3 regions of the Eubacterium sp. 3_1_31 genome follow, and region 3 is predicted to be linked to each of the others. Evidence: a T-box and tRNA genes for the amino acid it is inferred to sense, from the RefSeq annotation. Region 3 holds a T-box; the other regions hold tRNA genes.

Region 1 (5,849 bases), on a different contig from region 3:
ACATTGATGAGCTTTATGTGTTAGAGCCAACCTATAAGTTTCAAGAATGTGAATTGTTGTATCAGGAAATACGGGCAACTTATCCATGTCAGAATCAATGGTATAATAATATAACCAAATGCTCTATTTGTGAATATCAAAATTTTATTGATGAAATGAAGCAAGAGGAGTTCCCAATAGCAATAAAATTCGGTCTATGTGTCAGTTATCTGCCGCAACACGAACGTTTTCTTGAGCAGTTGAAGCAAGCGTATCCATATGATGTTTTTGTCGGCAATATTGAATTTATTGATAATGTTGCTTTTTCATGGAATGAATCTTATGAGATGATGTGGAATAAGTATAATGCTAATTTCTTATATCGTCGCTATTATGAAACTATGAACGCCTTGTTAACAAGTCAATTATTTGATGGGGTTGCAGGGTTTGATGCGATTAAGATTTGTCAGATAAAACCAAGTTTTTCTATGGATCATACATTTCATAAATTAGCGAAAATATTAAAAGAGAAAGCTATTTATGTTGAACATGATACAATCATGGCTTATCGGTATCAACATGGGGATGATGGCTTGCAAGCGGACTTTTTACAAGTGTGCAAGGCGCTGGGAGTTAGAGTTTTACGGGCAAGTAATGCCAGCGTTCCTGAAGAGGTAGGAATGGGATTTTAAGATAATATGAAGGCTGTGATAACGGATGTTCTCCGCTGTCACAGCCTTTTGTTTTATTGAATCAATTGAATCAGTTCTTCACCGTTAGCTAATAATGCTTTTTCCAACTCTTGATTTTCCTTTTTCACGATCCATACACCATCATTTTGTTGTAAGGAAATAGTAACAGTTTGCTCTTTTTCTTCTTTACTATCACGAATATAAGTATATAACGTGGTAAGTATTTCTTGTTGGGCTTTTTGATCAGAAAAGTTCTTATCTTTACTGAGCTTTTCCACTTTCTTCTCTGCTTCTTTCATCCCTTTTTTTACAGCATTACGAATATCTTTTGTTTTTAAGATTATAGCGACTTGTGCATTTTTATCCTTTATGGTTTCCTTTTTTATCGTGAATTGAAATCCATACATCGTATCATGTGCAGCTTTTTGCAATTCGTGATCAATGCCATCTATATAATCCTCATCTTGCATCTGTAAAGATTTCATGCTTGCCAGATTCCATTGAGAAGATGTTTTTAAAGCTGTTTCATCCTGCTTTTGGATTGCTGTCAGAAATTGTTTGGTTACATCAGTTGGTGTCGGTTGTTTTTCTTTTTCACTGCAGCCTGCGCATACCATAAGCATAGCTACGATGATTGCCATCCATCGAAATCGTTTCAAATTATCGCCTCCAATGCAGCTTATTTTAACATTGAATGAAAGAAAAGACAAATTATGTTAATTTGCTTGTCACATTTTTGAGATCTTCTTCCAATTTTTCATACTCACCCGCATAATTATGCCCAATCAAAAATAATTTATAATATGCTTTATATTGCTCGAAATAACGTTTTAGATAAGATGGCTGTTTCACGATGCGTACCTCGTTATAAGCAATATGTGCATGATCAAGAAATTTTATGAAAGAAACATATTTCCTCATGTTCATCACCAGTTTCATTTTAACGAAAAGATAGGGAAAAGTCTACTATTTCTAAGGCTTTGTTGAAAAGATGGAACATATCATACGGAAAGCAGATCATTCAGAAGGAAAAAAGTATTTCCTTTGTGCCGAAGCATAGAAAACGTGGTAAAATAAAAGTAATAAAAAATATCCAAAGGAGATGTATTACTATGTTGAATTTTAGTGATGATGTAAAGAAAGTATTTCTTGCCGGAATCGGTGCAGCTGCTACAACAGCAGAAAAAGCAAAAGAATTAGTAGATCAGCTAGTTAAAAAAGGTGAATTGACTGTAGAGCAGGGAAAAGTGTTAAATGAAGAACTAAAACATGCGGTCAAAGAAAAGCTAAGTACTCCTGTAGATGCAGAAGGTATTAAGAAAGATCTGGAAAAGGTGAGCAAGGAAGAACTTGCGGCAATTAAAGAAAAGATTGAAGAATTGCAAGCAAAGAGTGATGAAGAAGACAAATAATAAGAGTCTAAGCAGTAAACGCCGACTTGCTCAAATCATTAGTATCCTAAAAAAGCATCAGATTACGAAAGGTGTCGATCCAATAAAATTTCGTGAAATTTTAGAAGATCTAGGCCCTACCTTTGTCAAAATCGGACAGATCATGTCAGCAAGGCAGGATATGTTTTCAGAGCGATATTGCGTAGAACTTATCAAACTACGAGATAATGTTGCTCCCATGGATATGGAAACGGTACGTAATGTCATCGAAGAAGAATATGGGATGGATCTAGAAGATGTTTTTATAGACTTTGATGTACAGCCTTTAGGTAGTGCTTCAATCGCTCAGGTTCATAAAGCCAAACTGAAGGATGGACGAGACATTGTTGCTAAGATACAGCGCCCCAACATCTATGCGACCATGGAACGTGATATTTCATTAGTGCGAAGAGCTAGTAAACTTTTACATCTCAATGAAATATTAGGCAGTGTAGTAGACATTAATATCGTTTTAGATGAATTTTGGCATACTGCCAAAGAGGAGATGGATTTTCTTAACGAAGCTAAATTTGCCAAACGTTTTACTGCCCTTAATGAGGACATTCAATATATTGGTGCTCCTAAGATAGAAGAGGAATACAGCACGAGCCGTGTTTTAGTCATGGAATATATTAATGGCTTACAAATCGATGAATTTGAGGTTTTGGAAAAAGAAGGCTATGACCGTAAAGAAATCGCGATTAAGTTAGCAGAAAACTATATCAAACAGATTGTAGATGATGGATTTTTTCATGCTGATCCACATCCGGGCAATTTGCGTATTCGGGATGGTAAGATTGTCTGGATTGATTTTGGCATGATGGGCATGCTTAGCAAGCAAGATAAAGATTTAATGAAAAACGCCGTCATGGCGATTGGCAATAATGATACCCAGAAACTAGTGGATGTCGTTTTGGCTTTAGGTATCCATGATGCTAAAATTGATCATGCCTTGTTTTATGATGATATGGAAAGCTTTATGCGCCGTTATCTACAAATGGAATTGGCAGAAATCAATCTTGGTGTAGCGATACAGGAAATCTTTACGATTGCACATAAGCATAAAATATCGATGCCAAAAGGTATTAGCATGCTCGCAAGAGGGCTAGTCACGATAGAAAGCACTATGGTAATCGTAGATCCAAGTATTAACATTATTTCTATAGCGGCAAATCATGTGGCAGGAAAGATGGTAAAAAAGTGGGACCTAAAAAAAGAACTGACCAAAAATGGCAAACAATTGTATGATGCAACTACTTATGGCATGCGATTGCCGATTCAGTTATATGAAGTCATGCAAATGGTTATGAAAGGACGTTTAAAAATTAATCTAGATGTCATGGGCAGTGATGTACCAATGACTGCTATTAATCATATGGTGAATAAGCTGACTGTTGGTATTGTCAGTGCTGGGTTGTTAATGGCTAGTTCATTACTGTGTACTACACAGATGACCCCAAAAGTATTTGGCATTCCGGCATTAGGTTTCATCGGATATATTACAGCTATTGGTTTAGGCTGTTGGCTGTTATTTGCGGTGATGAAAGAGCATCGTAAACGAAAACGCTGAAGTAAAAAAAGCCCCTATTACCTTACGGTAGTAGGGGCTGATAATTTCCATGGCGGAGCGCATGAGATTCGAACTCACGGTAGCTTTCACTACGCCACCTTTCCAAGATGGTGCCTTAAACCACTCGGCCAACGCTCCAAGGTTACTTTTATTATTTTACTTATTTTCAAATAAATGTCAATAAGAATTTACTACTTTCTACGATATGTCTTGTAAGGAATAACCTTTATAAAAAATTGTTGGTGAAATATGTGCGCAATTTTTACGTTTTTTGCATGATTGCGTCGTATATGTATACGGAAGGGATTCTTTGTCTGTTTCTGTCGTATCGGCATTTTCTCATGCACAAAACACATATACAAGGGTAGGAGGGTAAGGCATATGGAGAATAAACGATTAATTGTGTTTTTTGCAGTATTGTTTTCAATAGTATTTTCCATCGTATACTATGCACTGTTTACAACACTGTCCGATGCAGAAGCACAAAAACGGACATTATATATGGTGCAGGTGGGGTTATACAAACAGCAAGACAGTATTGACGATATGCAACAAAAGCTGAAAAAGGAAGGCATATCATCTTATGTTTGGAAACAAGGAAAGACAACGGCGGTTGTTTGTGGTGTTGATGTTGATGAGAAACAAACAAAGAAGGTAGAGTCTGTGTTGAAAAAGAAGAAGTACAACTATATTCAAAAAAGTGTAACCATTACGGATGCGAAGTTGGCTACCCTAATTGATAAAAAAGAATATGGTGAAGTACTGGAAAGGATCAAAGATGAAAGTTAAAGAATTAAAAGAAGAAGAGCGGCCACGTGAAAAGGCGATTCAGTATGGAGTAAACGCTTTGAGTAACCGAGAATTAATAGCATTATTGCTCAGAAGCGGTACGCAATCGCTAAGTGCTTTAGAATTGGCAGATAAGGTGTTAGCATTAAAAGCAACACTTGGAGAACTGGGAAATGCCAGTATACAAGAGCTTATGTGTATCAAAGGCATTAAAAAAGCAAAAGCCATTGAATTGAATGCCGCTTTTGAATTGTGCCGACGCATTGCTTTTGATAAAGTGATGCATAAGGAACAAATTGAAGAACCACAGGATATTTTGGAATGGTTGAATCAGGAAATCGGCTATGCTAAACAAGAACATTTTTTAGTGTTGTTTCTTGATCAGAGAAATCATGTCTTATGTTATCGTACTATGTTTATGGGCACATTAACTTCTGCAAGTGTCCATCCACGAGAAATCTTTAAAGAGGCGATGCAACAAGGCTGTGCAAAGATTATTTGCGTTCACAATCATCCATCTGGCGATGCAACACCAAGTGATGCTGATATCACATTAACAAAGGCTATTCAAGAGGCTGGGAAAATGGTAGCGATTCCATTGATTGATCATATTATCGTTGCACGGAATACGTACATAAGTTTTCGACAAAAACGACTTATGGATTGAACTATTTCATTTTACCCTTTATAATGGAGAGGTACGAAATAGGTGATAAGATGTCAAAATTTAATCGACTTCAGAAAATAGTAATCGGAATCATCCTGGCCTTTGTGGCATTGGGTGTTCTTTTGAAAAGCATGAGTGGTACGCTAACAAGCAATTTAGGCTATGATGGCATCAGTATGCTGAAATATGCGCTGATCGATCATCCGGTAATGACCGCAAAAGATTGGCTGCAAGATTTGGCAAATTTGTGGAGCGTGAAGGAAGAAAATGATTTACTACGCTATGAACTTAGCCAAAATCCTTCTTACAAGGCAAAATATGATGACGAACGCCGTAAGAACACAGAACTAGAAGCGGCTTTGAAACTGCAAAAGAGCGAAGATAAATATACCATGACATGGGCACATGTGATTTCCCGTGATCAGGCAAGTTGGAATAATCTTATTACCATCGATATTGGAAAAAGAGATGGTGTTAAGGAAGGCATGGCAGTCGAATCGGTAAATGGTATGATCGGCAAGGTTGCCAGTGTGTCAAATCATACCAGTGTCGTGAAGTTGTTAACGAGTGAAGACAAGACGACGACAGCTTCCATTAAGATCAATATTGATAAGAAGACAAGTGTTGATGGCGTATTGCAAAGTTATGATATCAAGCGTGGCATGTATGTCATATATTTATATGATGATACGGATAAAGTGAAGGAAGGCATGCAGGTCATT
Region 2 (5,849 bases), on a different contig from region 3:
TTGCGTTCATACTGGATATTCGCATGGGCTGCGGCATCCGCGCCTTTACTGGCATTTGCTGTATTGTGTATGGTCACATACTTTGGAACCATCGAGATACCTGAACGTGTAGGATCAGAAATCTTAGGTAATAATTTTTGTTTAATAGCCACACCATTAACACTTGTTTGCGATAAGGTCCGCTTGGTATTTAGATAGGTTGCATATTGCTTACTGAAAACCGTACCGTCATCATGATAGGAAGTTAAGATCCAGCCTTTATATTTTCCATTATTCACATAGGCAAAATAATTCGCACGCTTGCTAATCGTGTAAGTACCTGCCGGTATGGTTCCTGTCTCAAATCTATCATCAAAGATAGGTACAGAATAAACATCTAAGGTCTTCGTTGTTTTTAGCTGTGCCGATATATCTTCAATTTCTAATTCCTGGATGTTATCATCCCAAGTGGTGATCCATCCACTTCCTTTTTCTGTATTCACATAAAAATAATTGCCATATCGTTTCGTAGCATAGCGTATCTTTGGCGATAATTTTGCCTTAACATTGCCATATGGCTCTTTATATAATGATGTTGTTTTAAGGTTATATAAAATATAATTGCCGTTTCGCTGATACGTATACCCCTCTACACGTGCATAAGGATTTGCTTCCGCTATATCCTGAAAACCATCGCCATATGCATATTCTCCATCGTTGAAGACATCCTCCTTTATGGATGTGTTCGCTGTTTCTTTCTTTTCCTGCGCATGCACAAAAGACATCGATGATAATGGCAATGCCACACAAAATAATGCTATTAAAAGTTTCTTCATATCCTTTCAAATCCCCTCTCATTATTCATTTTATCATAAATGTGTCACATAAAGTTACAAGTTTTGGATATTTCTTACCGTCATGATCATACCAGCCTCTTTGAAAACTTATAGCGTTAACACTTATTACTATTATTATAGTCCCTTTTTCCTTTATTTGAAAGACAAACCTTATCGATTGTCTTACCATCTATCTGGTATATCAAGATGTCATGGTCTGATCTTATAATTCATCCTTATGATGAATTTCATTTTCGCTATTTGAATCAAATCGATGTTCCCTCTTGCATAACCTAACAAAAACAGTTACAATAACCACGTAATACGCAGCAGTGGCAGAGTCTGGTTTAATGCACCGGTTTCGAAAACCGGCGTGTCTTTTGACACCGGAGGTTCAAATCCTTTCTGCTGCGCCAAGTGTTTAGAATACACCGTGATAACGGTGTTTTTTTATCCCTATGATGCTCTGAATTCATTATCTTTATGAAACCTATAACCTTTTCCAGCGCAAACGTTTTCTCTTTCCTTCATTCTTATTTCCAAGAAAAGGATTGGTATATCAGAATTGCCTTTTTACCTCGAGAAATTATATAATAGAAGAAACGCTAAGGAGGAAGTTCACATGCTTGATTTCTCATCATTACCAATGGGCGCTACACTGCTGGCACCGGCACATCTGCATCCGCTCATTCGCCAAAAACTTTTACAAACGACCCATGGATTGTTAGGCTTGCGTTTATATACGCTGAATGGTTATCTGTCTGCCCAATCCTTGGAAGATGCGCCAAGTGAGGCTTCCATCTTATTTGCCTATCGCGAGCGTATCAAACAGCTTTCTTCTTCCTTACATATTTATCAAGAAGCTGCTCTCACTTCTGTTTTCTTAAAGGAATGTATGCAGTGCCTTTATGATCTTAAGATATGGCAGATTCCGCTGAGTGTATTAAGTGAACAGGAAGAAGCTCATGCTGAGCGAAAAACTATCCTGACTGCGTTGTATCCAATTGAAACACAAGGCGATTTGATTGTTAAAGCGATTCGTGAAATAGCGCATAAGGATGCGCATATGGTATATATTTATGATGCTTTCTTCACTCCACAGCAACAACAACTAGTCAACCTGTTGGTTAGGCAAGGTGCTACTTTATTACAGGATGAAGAAATTCCTCATGAACGAAAGTTTTATCATGCAGTGAATAAACGACAAGAAATTGAAGGCTGTGCCCAATATATCTTACGCCATGAGATGAAAGCTGAGGATGTTGCCATCACCTTGGCAGATACCTCGTATATCCCCATCCTGGAACAAATCTTTACCCGCTATCATATCCCTTATACAAACCTTGTGGCATCCGCTGCCAGCAGCATTATTGTCAAACGCGCACACATGCTGTTGAATTATTATTTACAGCCAACGCAAGAACATCTATTGGCCTGCTTAGATTGTGGTATCTTTCATGAGGAAACTTTATCCTCCTTACTGCAATATTTACAAATTTATCAAAAAGACTTCTTTCAGCCATTTAATCATTTACAAACACTTTCCACCACTTCTCATATTCTGAATGAAACGGATGTGGGAAAGCTGAAAGAAATAGAGGAACGTGCAGAAATTGCCCGACAGCATATCGCTGAACAATTACAACCACTCATGCATCCAGCTTCTTATGAAGAAATGTTACTCACCGTATTAAAACTTTTAAAAAACAGCCTGGGTAACGATATGCAGCAAAGTGCGGTTTTACAAGATGTCATGAACGTTATCAATGAAGTATATCCATATATAAAGGAAAAGGATGATATCACTTTTTTACTACAGTTATTAGCGGATATTACTGTACATTCCACGATTCATCAATTGCAAGGTGTCAGTGTCACCTCATTAAAACAGGGATCCTGTACCAGAAAACATCACTTCTTACTAGGCGCTACACAAAATCAATATCCTGCCTTTATGGCAAAACGTGGTATCTTTGATGAGCACTATTATGAAACCCTGCCTTATCCAAGCATGGAACATCGCTATCAATTGCATCTGAAACAGTTACGTAAGCTGCTAAACCGCAGCCAACATCTCTATATATCCTATCCCTTAGGTACGTATGAAGGAAAATCTTTAGAAGCTGCCTTAGAAATAGAACAAATGTTTGATGAAAGAGCTAAACCCTATCCTTTACAGGAAATGTATGAAAAAGCAGATATTGCGCTGACCATTACTTCGCAAACAGCCCATGCGCTGTTTGTTCGCAATCAGCAAATCAAAGGTTCCATCTCTTCTATTGAACGCTATGTAAAGTGTCCGTTTTCATATTTCCTGCGTTATGGGTTAGGTATTAGAGAACCTATGAAACTAGGCTTTGCGGATTCTTATATGGGAACCCTTTCACATTATCTGTTAGAAACCTTGACTAAGCAACAGGGGAAAGCCTATACAAGTGTATGTGAAACAACGCTTACCGCCTTGATTGACAAGGAAATAGACGCCCTTCAAGAAGTCTTTTCGGACATGCGTACCCGCTTACAGATTTTACGTATCCGTATCGAATCCAGCATGATACAGACATTGCGACGTTTAGCTTCTTTTGAGGAACATTCTCATTTCCAGCCCTGGCAACAAGAACGCGAATTTCAATATGAAATACCTGTAACATCGGATGTCACACTGGCTTTGCATGGCTTCATTGATCGTTTGGATGTATATGATGATATCCTATGCATTCTGGATTATAAAAGCAGTGCAAAAACACTATCGGAAACAAAAGTATTTGCGGCAATGCAGTTACAGCTTTTAACCTATTCCATCGTCATGGCCAAACTGGAACAAAAAGAAATTATGGGAGCTTATTATCTATCATTAAAAAATGAAAATATTCCCCATCCGGCAGGTAAGCTATCGCGCCGCAAGCCGGTTACCTATACACCGATTGAAAAAGCAGATCTACAAGATGCCATCATCAAAACGCATCGCATACATGGATGGACCATGTATCCGAATGTATCCTTATTAGATGATGAAGGCACGCATGTGAGCGGTGTTCGCTGCAATAAAGACCAGCTCATCAAAACAAGTAAATTATACGACTTACATAGCATAGAACGCTGGTTCACGAGCATATATCAGCAATTAGCCAAACGTATGCTGGATGGTGATATCGTCATAGAACCAAGTGAAGATGCCTGTCTATACTGTGATTTTCATGCTATCTGCCGTTTCCATGGTATGCCATTTGAACGCAAAGCCATGGTTGAAACAGATGATTCCCTCTATCGGAAAGGAGAGGATGAAGATGCCTAACTGGAATCCCCAACAGCTGAAAGCTATTCAGACAAAAGATAAAAACATCATGGTATCCGCCTCTGCCGGCAGTGGTAAAACCACGGTATTAATTGCCCGCTTAATGGATCTGGTGGTAAAAGATCGTGTTCCGATTGATGCCATTTTGGCTATGACCTTTACGGAGGCGGCGGCCAGTGAAATGAAAAAGCGACTGGCTGCTTCTTTACAGAAAGCCTATGAAGAAACAAAGGATCCTGAGGAACGTGCTTACATCACCCGCCAGCTTACAAGTATACAAACTGCCCATATTTCGACCATCCATTCTTTCTGCTTATCCATTTTACAAGAGTATTACTATATGATTGGCCTAGATGCTACGCGCATCACCAACATCATGGATAATGGAACGATGGTCTTATATCAGGGAGAAGCATTAGAAGAAGCTTTTCAAAACCAATATGCCAAACAGGATAAAGTTTTTATTGATCTTTGTGCCATGTTTTCCTCACGCAGTGAAAATGATGAGGCACTGCGCAAGCTGATTACCTCACTTGCTGTCATGGCCTCCTCACAAGCAAATTCCGATGACTGGTTAAACGCTTTGCTCATCCCTTATGATAATATCAAGCATATACAGGATCTGCCCATTGCCATACAAGAAAACTTCTTTTCCTACTTAGCAGTAGAATGTTCGCGTTATGAAGAAGGCATCTTGCGCATTCAGGAACTTTATCGTTACCGCTATGACAGTGAAGTAAAAAAAGCTGCATTAGTAGAACAAAAGGTACAGGCTTTGCCATCTTTACAAGAAACCTTAGCCAAACGTGATTATGAAGGCTTTCGTTTAGCCTTTCAATCCATTGCCCATGGTATCCTTCCTCCCTCTCCGGATAAAGAGGATAAAGAATATGTTCATTTGCGTAAACAATCACAAGAATTAGAAGATCGTTTATTAGGACTTTTATTCAGTGAGCAACAATTCATAAAGGATATGCAAGCATTAAAGCCTTACGTTCAAAAGCTGATTGAAATGGTCAAGGATTATCGAAGGAGCTATGCGCGTATAAAACAAGAACAAGCAGTCATTGATTTTGACGATATGGAGCATTATGCACTGGAAATCTTGCAGTGTAAAGATGGTCAGGTAGCACAGCGCTATCGTGAGCAGTTTACTGAAATCATGGTAGATGAATTTCAAGATAGCAATGATGTGCAAAATACCCTGGTTCAATCCATTTGCCGTGAAAATAATGTCTTTCGTGTCGGTGATATTAAACAATCCATTTATGGTTTCCGACATGCCAAACCTTCTTTAATGCGCGGTATCATTGAACAACAGGGTATCTATGATGAAGTCATCTATTTATCAAACAACTATCGTTCGAAAAAAATGATCGTTGATTTTAATAACCTCTTATTTAAACAGTTAATGAATTTAGACGGTTTCTCCTGCCGCTATGCCGATGCAGATGATGTAGAAACCGGCGTTGCAGAACAATTGCAAGACAATGTGCCAATCTGTTTTCATGCCATCTTTCATGATGAGATCAAGAAGGCCAATGCGTTGATTCTCGCTAAAAATGATCTGAAGGCCAGCTATATCGCCAATCAGATATTAGAAATACGTGAAAAAGAACAGCGTCAATGGAAGGATTTTGTCGTACTGGTGAGAGGAAATGCTCGTAAAGAAAATATGAAGAAAGTGTTTGATGAACTGCATATTCCTTATTTTATTGATGTGAAATCCGGTTTCTACC
Region 3 (5,849 bases):
TTATCGATGATGGCATCAATAATTTCAAGTTTTTCTGTTATTGTGGTAATTCCATATATTTCGTTAATATGATGCACCTTAATATCATTTTGTGCATATGCAATACATTGATCCAGAATTGATAAAGCATCACGCAAACCACCATCTGCTAGTTGTGCAATAATTCTTATTACTTCATCTTCACATGTTAATTGTTCACCCTGTAAGACATCTCGTAAACGATTTTCTATATCATTTCTTGGAATCTTAGTAAAATCGAAACGTTGACATCGTGAGATAATTGTAGGTAAAACTTTATGAGGCTCAGTAGTAGCCAGAATAAAAATAACATGTTCTGGTGGCTCCTCAATCGTTTTTAACAGTGCATTAAAAGCACCAGTGGACATCATGTGAACCTCATCTATGATATACACTTTATATTTTCCTTTTAAAGGTGCATATTTCACTTTTTCAATTAAGGTACGTACTTCTTCAACACCATTATTACTGGCAGCATCTATTTCAATAATATCTGGATGATTTCCTTCTTGTACAGCAATACAATTTTCACACTTTCCACAAGCCTTCGTATGTTCATCTGTACAGTTTATTGTCTTGGCAAATATTTTTGCAATAGAAGTTTTACCAGTACCACGTGGGCCACAAAATAAATAAGCATGTGCTATTTTATTTTGTTCAACAGCATGTTTTAATGTTTGGACAATATGTTTTTGACCGTAAACTTCATCAAAACTATTAGGTCGATAGGTACGATATAAAGCCTTATAAGCCATAATTCACCTGCTCTCTGTCTTATTTATTATATCATAAAGCAATGTTCTCATATAGTAAAAAAGCAAATACTTTTCACCTATTTAGGGCTTGTATTTGCTTTTTTTTGTTTCCTTTTTTGCCTAAAGAATTGTTTCAATAATGCTCCACATTCTTCTTCCAAAATGCCGCCAATAGTTTCGGGATAGTGATTAAAACCGGGTGTCTCATACATTTTCATGCAGCTTTCTATGCATCCACCTTTTGGATCATATGCACCAAACACGACAGTTTTCATACGTGATTGGATAATTGCGCCACTACACATAGGACATGGCTCTAAAGTAACATAAAGAGTACAATCCTCCAAACGCCAACTTCCGATTATATTGCATGCTTTTTCAATTGCTAATATTTCAGCATGTGCAATTGCTGACTGTTTACTTTCTCTTAAATTATGTGCTCTTACTATTATTTTATTATGATAGACAATAACACAGCCAATGGGCACTTCATCGATAGCAAATGCTTTCTCAGCTTCTTTAATTGCTTCAAGCATAAAGTTTTCATGCATGATTATCACCTTCATTTCGGTATAATAAAAGCTACTACACATGATAGAGCTCCCTTAAGGCTGCTTTGTTCCCAATCTGACCTGATTCAGTAGATACCATTGTAGTAGCTTATATATTATAACATATATTCATTTGAATGCAATATCTGTTTTCAATTTATTGTAGTAACAAAGATGAAAAGGAAACATAAAATAGAGGACACCAATATGATAGCTTTTCATACTAAAAAACAATTCATAGAACATGATTTCTTTTTAAAAAAAAGTTGTTTCAATTTTCAGTTTAAATACTTTTTAAAGTAAATATGATTTTTAATAATACACCATATTTAATATAATCATCTGCAACGTTCTTTATCTGAACCGTATCTATCTTCTTTTCTACATAGCTTCTATGTATCAATAATTTTTTATACTTCACTTAATTTATTGGTAATACTCTTTCCAAGATTGTAACACAAGAAAAACATTAACACCTTTCTTTGGTATTTAGATATTTAAATTTAATATTAAAAATCATTTTTCTCATTTTTAAAAATTAGCAAAAAACTACCACAATATTTAAATTCATGTAAAACAATTTTCAAATAATGTTTCACGTGAAACAAAAAAAGTGGTTAAAATGTGAAAATGATGTGCAGTGAGATATACAACTGCCAATCTCTTAGTATTTCAATGCAAATCACAAGCAGTAAAAATATTCTATTTTATTCAAAATAATCCTTTAAATAAAGCTTTTTCTTACTTTTTCAAGCTTTTGAAAATAATGCCTTGAAAATACAAAAAAAGAGGAAATTAAGTGATTTCCTCAATTTTTTATTTCTTCGGTACTAACTTTTCTGTACCACCCATATAAGGCTGTAACACCTTAGGAATATTTACGCTTCCATCCTCATTCAGATTGTTTTCTAAGAAAGCAATCAACATACGAGGAGGAGCAACAACTGTGTTGTTTAACGTATGAGCAAAATATTTTCCATCTTTGCCTTTTACACGAATTCCAAGTCTTCTTGCTTGTGCATCTGTTAGATTAGAACAACTTCCAACTTCAAAGTATTTTTTCTGTCTTGGACTCCAAGCCTCAACATCGACAGACTTGCATTTCAAATCCGCCAAGTCACCTGAACAACATTCCAAAGTTCTAACAGGAATATCTAAGCTTCTAAATAAATCAACAGTATTCGTATAAAGTTTCACAAACCAATCTGCACTTTCCTCTGGTTTACAAACAACGATCATCTCTTGTTTCTCAAATTGGTGAATACGATAAACACCACGTTCTTCAATACCATGTGCTCCCTTTTCTTTTCTAAAGCATGGAGAATAACTTGTATACGTATAAGGCAAATCCTTTTCATCTAAAATTGTATCAATGAACTTACCAATCATAGAATGCTCACTTGTTCCAATCAGATACAAATCTTCGCCTTCAATTTTATACATCATACCTTCCATCTCCGCAAAGCTCATAACTCCAGTTACAACATTGCTGCGAATCATAAAAGGTGGAACCACATAGGTAAAGCCACGCTCAATCATAAAATCTCTTGCATAAGAAATAACAGCAGAATGTAATCTTGCAATATCTCCCATCAAATAATAGAAGCCATTACCTGCAACTTTTCTGGCACTATCTAAATCAATTCCATTAAAACGTTCCATAATTTCCGTATGATAAGGAATTTCAAAAGCCGGTACGATCGGTTCCCCATATTTTTGTAATTCCACATTTTCTGAATCATCTTTTCCAATAGGAACACTAGGATCAATCATGTTAGGAATCTTCATCATGATTTCCTTTATTTCTGCAGCCATCTTCGCTTCTTTTTCTTCAATTTCTTTCATTTCATCTGCCATGGCCTGCACTTTTGCTTTTACTGCATTTGCTTCATCTTTTAAGCCTTTTGCCATCAATCCACCGATTTCCTTGCTCATGGCATTACGCTTTGCGCGCAGATCATCACCACGCTGTTTTAACTGGCGATTCACTTTATCCATTTCGACAACTTTATCAACTAATTCAAGCTTATGTTCCTGAAACTTCTTTTTCATGTTCTCTTTTACAGAATCTACGTTTTCACGTAAAAATTTCATATCTAACATCGCTATATCCTCCTTACAAATAAAAAAGAGGTATTGTCCGAAAGGGACGATACCTCGTGTTGCCACCCTTTTTTAATTCATAGCATCACACTATGAATCCTCTCAAGTGATAACGGTACTACCGGAAGTAACTACTTTATTCACTACTTCACTCCAAGGTTGATTTCATAAAGCTTTGACAATAACTCACACCAGCCGTTATCTCTCTTTGCTCAAAGACTCTATTACTTATCCTTATCGACGTTTTCTTATTTTTTATATCATTCTTTATTCTCGTTGTCAATTGGTTCCACGGCATCTTTCGCAGATTCTTCAGTTTCTACTGCTTTTTCAACTGTTTCTGTCGAAACTTCAGCCGTATCTTCCGCTTCCTCTTCTTTATCAACGATAGCAATCTTCGCTACAGATTCATCTTCTCCAACATTGATTAATTTTACACCCTGTGTATTTCGGCTATAAATACCAATATTTTCAACAGCAATACGGATTATGATACCTGTATTTGTAATGATCATGACATCTTCATCACCATTCACTGCTCTTACAGATACTAAATCACCTGTTTTCTGGGTAATGTTAATTGTCTTAACACCTTTTGCCCCACGAGTTGTTAAACGATATTCTTCAATAGCTGTACGTTTTCCATAGCCATTTTCACTAACGGCTAATAAATGCGTACCATCTCTAGAAGTCGCAACACCTACAACAACGGAACCATCGACATTAAAGCCTTTGACACCACTTGCCGTACGTCCCATAGCACGTATACCATCTTCATGGAAACGAACTGCCTTTCCATTAGAACCGGCAATAATAATTTCATCATCGCCTGTTGTTTCCTTCACACCCATCAATTCATCATCATCACGTAAAGTAATCGCAATCTTACCATTTTGACGAATCGAATCAAATTCACTCATTGGTGTACGTTTTACAAGACCATTCTGTGTCACAAACAACAGATATTCTGATTCACTTTCCGGATTTACCGGTACTAAAGCACGTACCTTTTCTTCTTTATCCAGATTCAATAGATTAACGACTGGAAGACCCTTCGCCGTTCTACCTGCAGAAGGTATTTTATATCCCTTCATACGATAAACCTTACCAAGGTTTGTGAACAACATCAGATAATCATGTGTTGACATGGTTGTTAATAATTCAACGATATCATCCTCATTCACAGACATTCCCTTGACACCACGGCCACCACGATTCTGTGTACGATAGGTATCAATTGGCATACGTTTAATATAACCATTTGTTGTCATTGTGATAACAACATCTTCCACCGGAATTAAATCTTCATCTTCCATGGAATAATCTGCTTCACTGATTTCTGTACGTCGTGGATCACCAAAACGATTTTTTACTTCTGTTAATTCATCTTTAATAATCTGAATAACACGGGAATGATTTGCTAAGATATCTTTTAAATCAGCAATTGTCTTTAACAATTCCTGATATTCATTTTCAATCTTATCACGTTCCAAACCGGTTAATCGACGCAGACGCATTTCTAAGATTGCATTTGCCTGAATTTCGGTTAATTTAAAACGTTCCATCAAACCGCTTCTTGCTTCTGCATCATTTTGACTTTCGCGAATCAAACGAATGATTTCATCAATATGATCCAATGCAATACGCAGACCCTCTAAGATATGCGCACGATCTTCAGCTTTCTTTAAATCAAACTGTGTTCTTCTGACAACAACATCAATCTGATGATCTACATAATGCTGCAGCATTTCTTTAATGCCCATTTGTTTAGGAGCACCATTGACCAATGCCAGCATATTGACACCAAAGGATGTCTGTAAAGATGTCAGACGGAACAATTGATTCATCACTACTTCTACCTGTACATCTTTTCTTAATTCTATGACAATACGAATACCGTCACGATTCGATTCATCATTCAGATAGGTAATACCATCCACCTGTTTTTCACGAACTAAATCAGCAATCTTACTAATTAGATTTGCTTTATTTACCTGATATGGAATTTCTGTGACAACGATACGATTCTTGCCATTGCCCATTTCTTCCACATGATATTTACTTCTTGTGATAATGGAACCTCGTCCGGTTTCATATGCCTGACGAATACCACTTCTACCTAAAATAATACCGCCAGTTGGAAAGTCTGGACCTTTGATATAATTATCCATTAATTCCATGACTGTAATATCCGGATCATCCATAACCGCAAAGGTTGCGTCTATTGTTTCCGTAAGATTATGCGGAGGAATATTGGTTGCCATACCTACCGCAATACCAACAGCACCATTGACGATCAAATTAGGAAAACGTGCCGGCATAACTTTAGGTTCTGTTTCCTCACCATCATAGTTAGGTCCAAAATCTACAGTATTTTTATTAATGTCACGCAGCAATTCCATGGCAATCTTGCTCATTCTCG

The links. A T-box is a leader RNA that pairs with one kind of tRNA and senses whether it is charged. The one in region 3 lies ahead of serS (serine--tRNA ligase), so its partner is inferred to be a tRNA-Ser.
Region 1: it encodes a tRNA-Ser, which carries the amino acid that the T-box ahead of serS (serine--tRNA ligase) is inferred to sense. The anticodon was not compared.
Region 2: it encodes a tRNA-Ser, which carries the amino acid that the T-box ahead of serS (serine--tRNA ligase) is inferred to sense. The anticodon was not compared.

Annotation. Positions count from the first base shown of each region.
Region 1 is NZ_CAXUBY010000005.1:64,401-70,249, forward strand. It holds gene ACESSZ_RS03575 (PHP domain-containing protein) at 1-671, shown strand, start outside; gene ACESSZ_RS03580 (hypothetical protein) at 725-1,330, opposite strand; gene ACESSZ_RS03585 (hypothetical protein) at 1,383-1,592, opposite strand; gene ACESSZ_RS03590 (phasin family protein) at 1,784-2,083, shown strand; gene ACESSZ_RS03595 (ABC1 kinase family protein) at 2,067-3,671, shown strand; tRNA gene ACESSZ_RS03600 (tRNA-Ser) at 3,722-3,809, opposite strand; gene ACESSZ_RS03605 (SPOR domain-containing protein) at 4,053-4,460, shown strand; gene radC (RadC family protein) at 4,450-5,127, shown strand; gene mreC (rod shape-determining protein MreC) at 5,178-5,849, shown strand, end outside.
Region 2 is NZ_CAXUBY010000007.1:29,467-35,315, reverse strand. It holds gene ACESSZ_RS04615 (Ig-like domain-containing protein) at 1-815, opposite strand, end outside; tRNA gene ACESSZ_RS04610 (tRNA-Ser) at 1,142-1,231, shown strand; gene ACESSZ_RS04605 (PD-(D/E)XK nuclease family protein) at 1,438-4,110, shown strand; gene ACESSZ_RS04600 (UvrD-helicase domain-containing protein) at 4,103-5,849, shown strand, end outside.
Region 3 is NZ_CAXUBY010000013.1:36,740-42,588, reverse strand. It holds gene dnaX (DNA polymerase III subunit gamma/tau) at 1-773, opposite strand, end outside; gene tadA (tRNA adenosine(34) deaminase TadA) at 851-1,324, opposite strand; RNA gene ffs (signal recognition particle sRNA small type) at 1,345-1,440, opposite strand; gene serS (serine--tRNA ligase) at 2,141-3,427, opposite strand; T-box leader at 3,467-3,677, opposite strand; gene gyrA (DNA gyrase subunit A) at 3,688-5,849, opposite strand, start outside.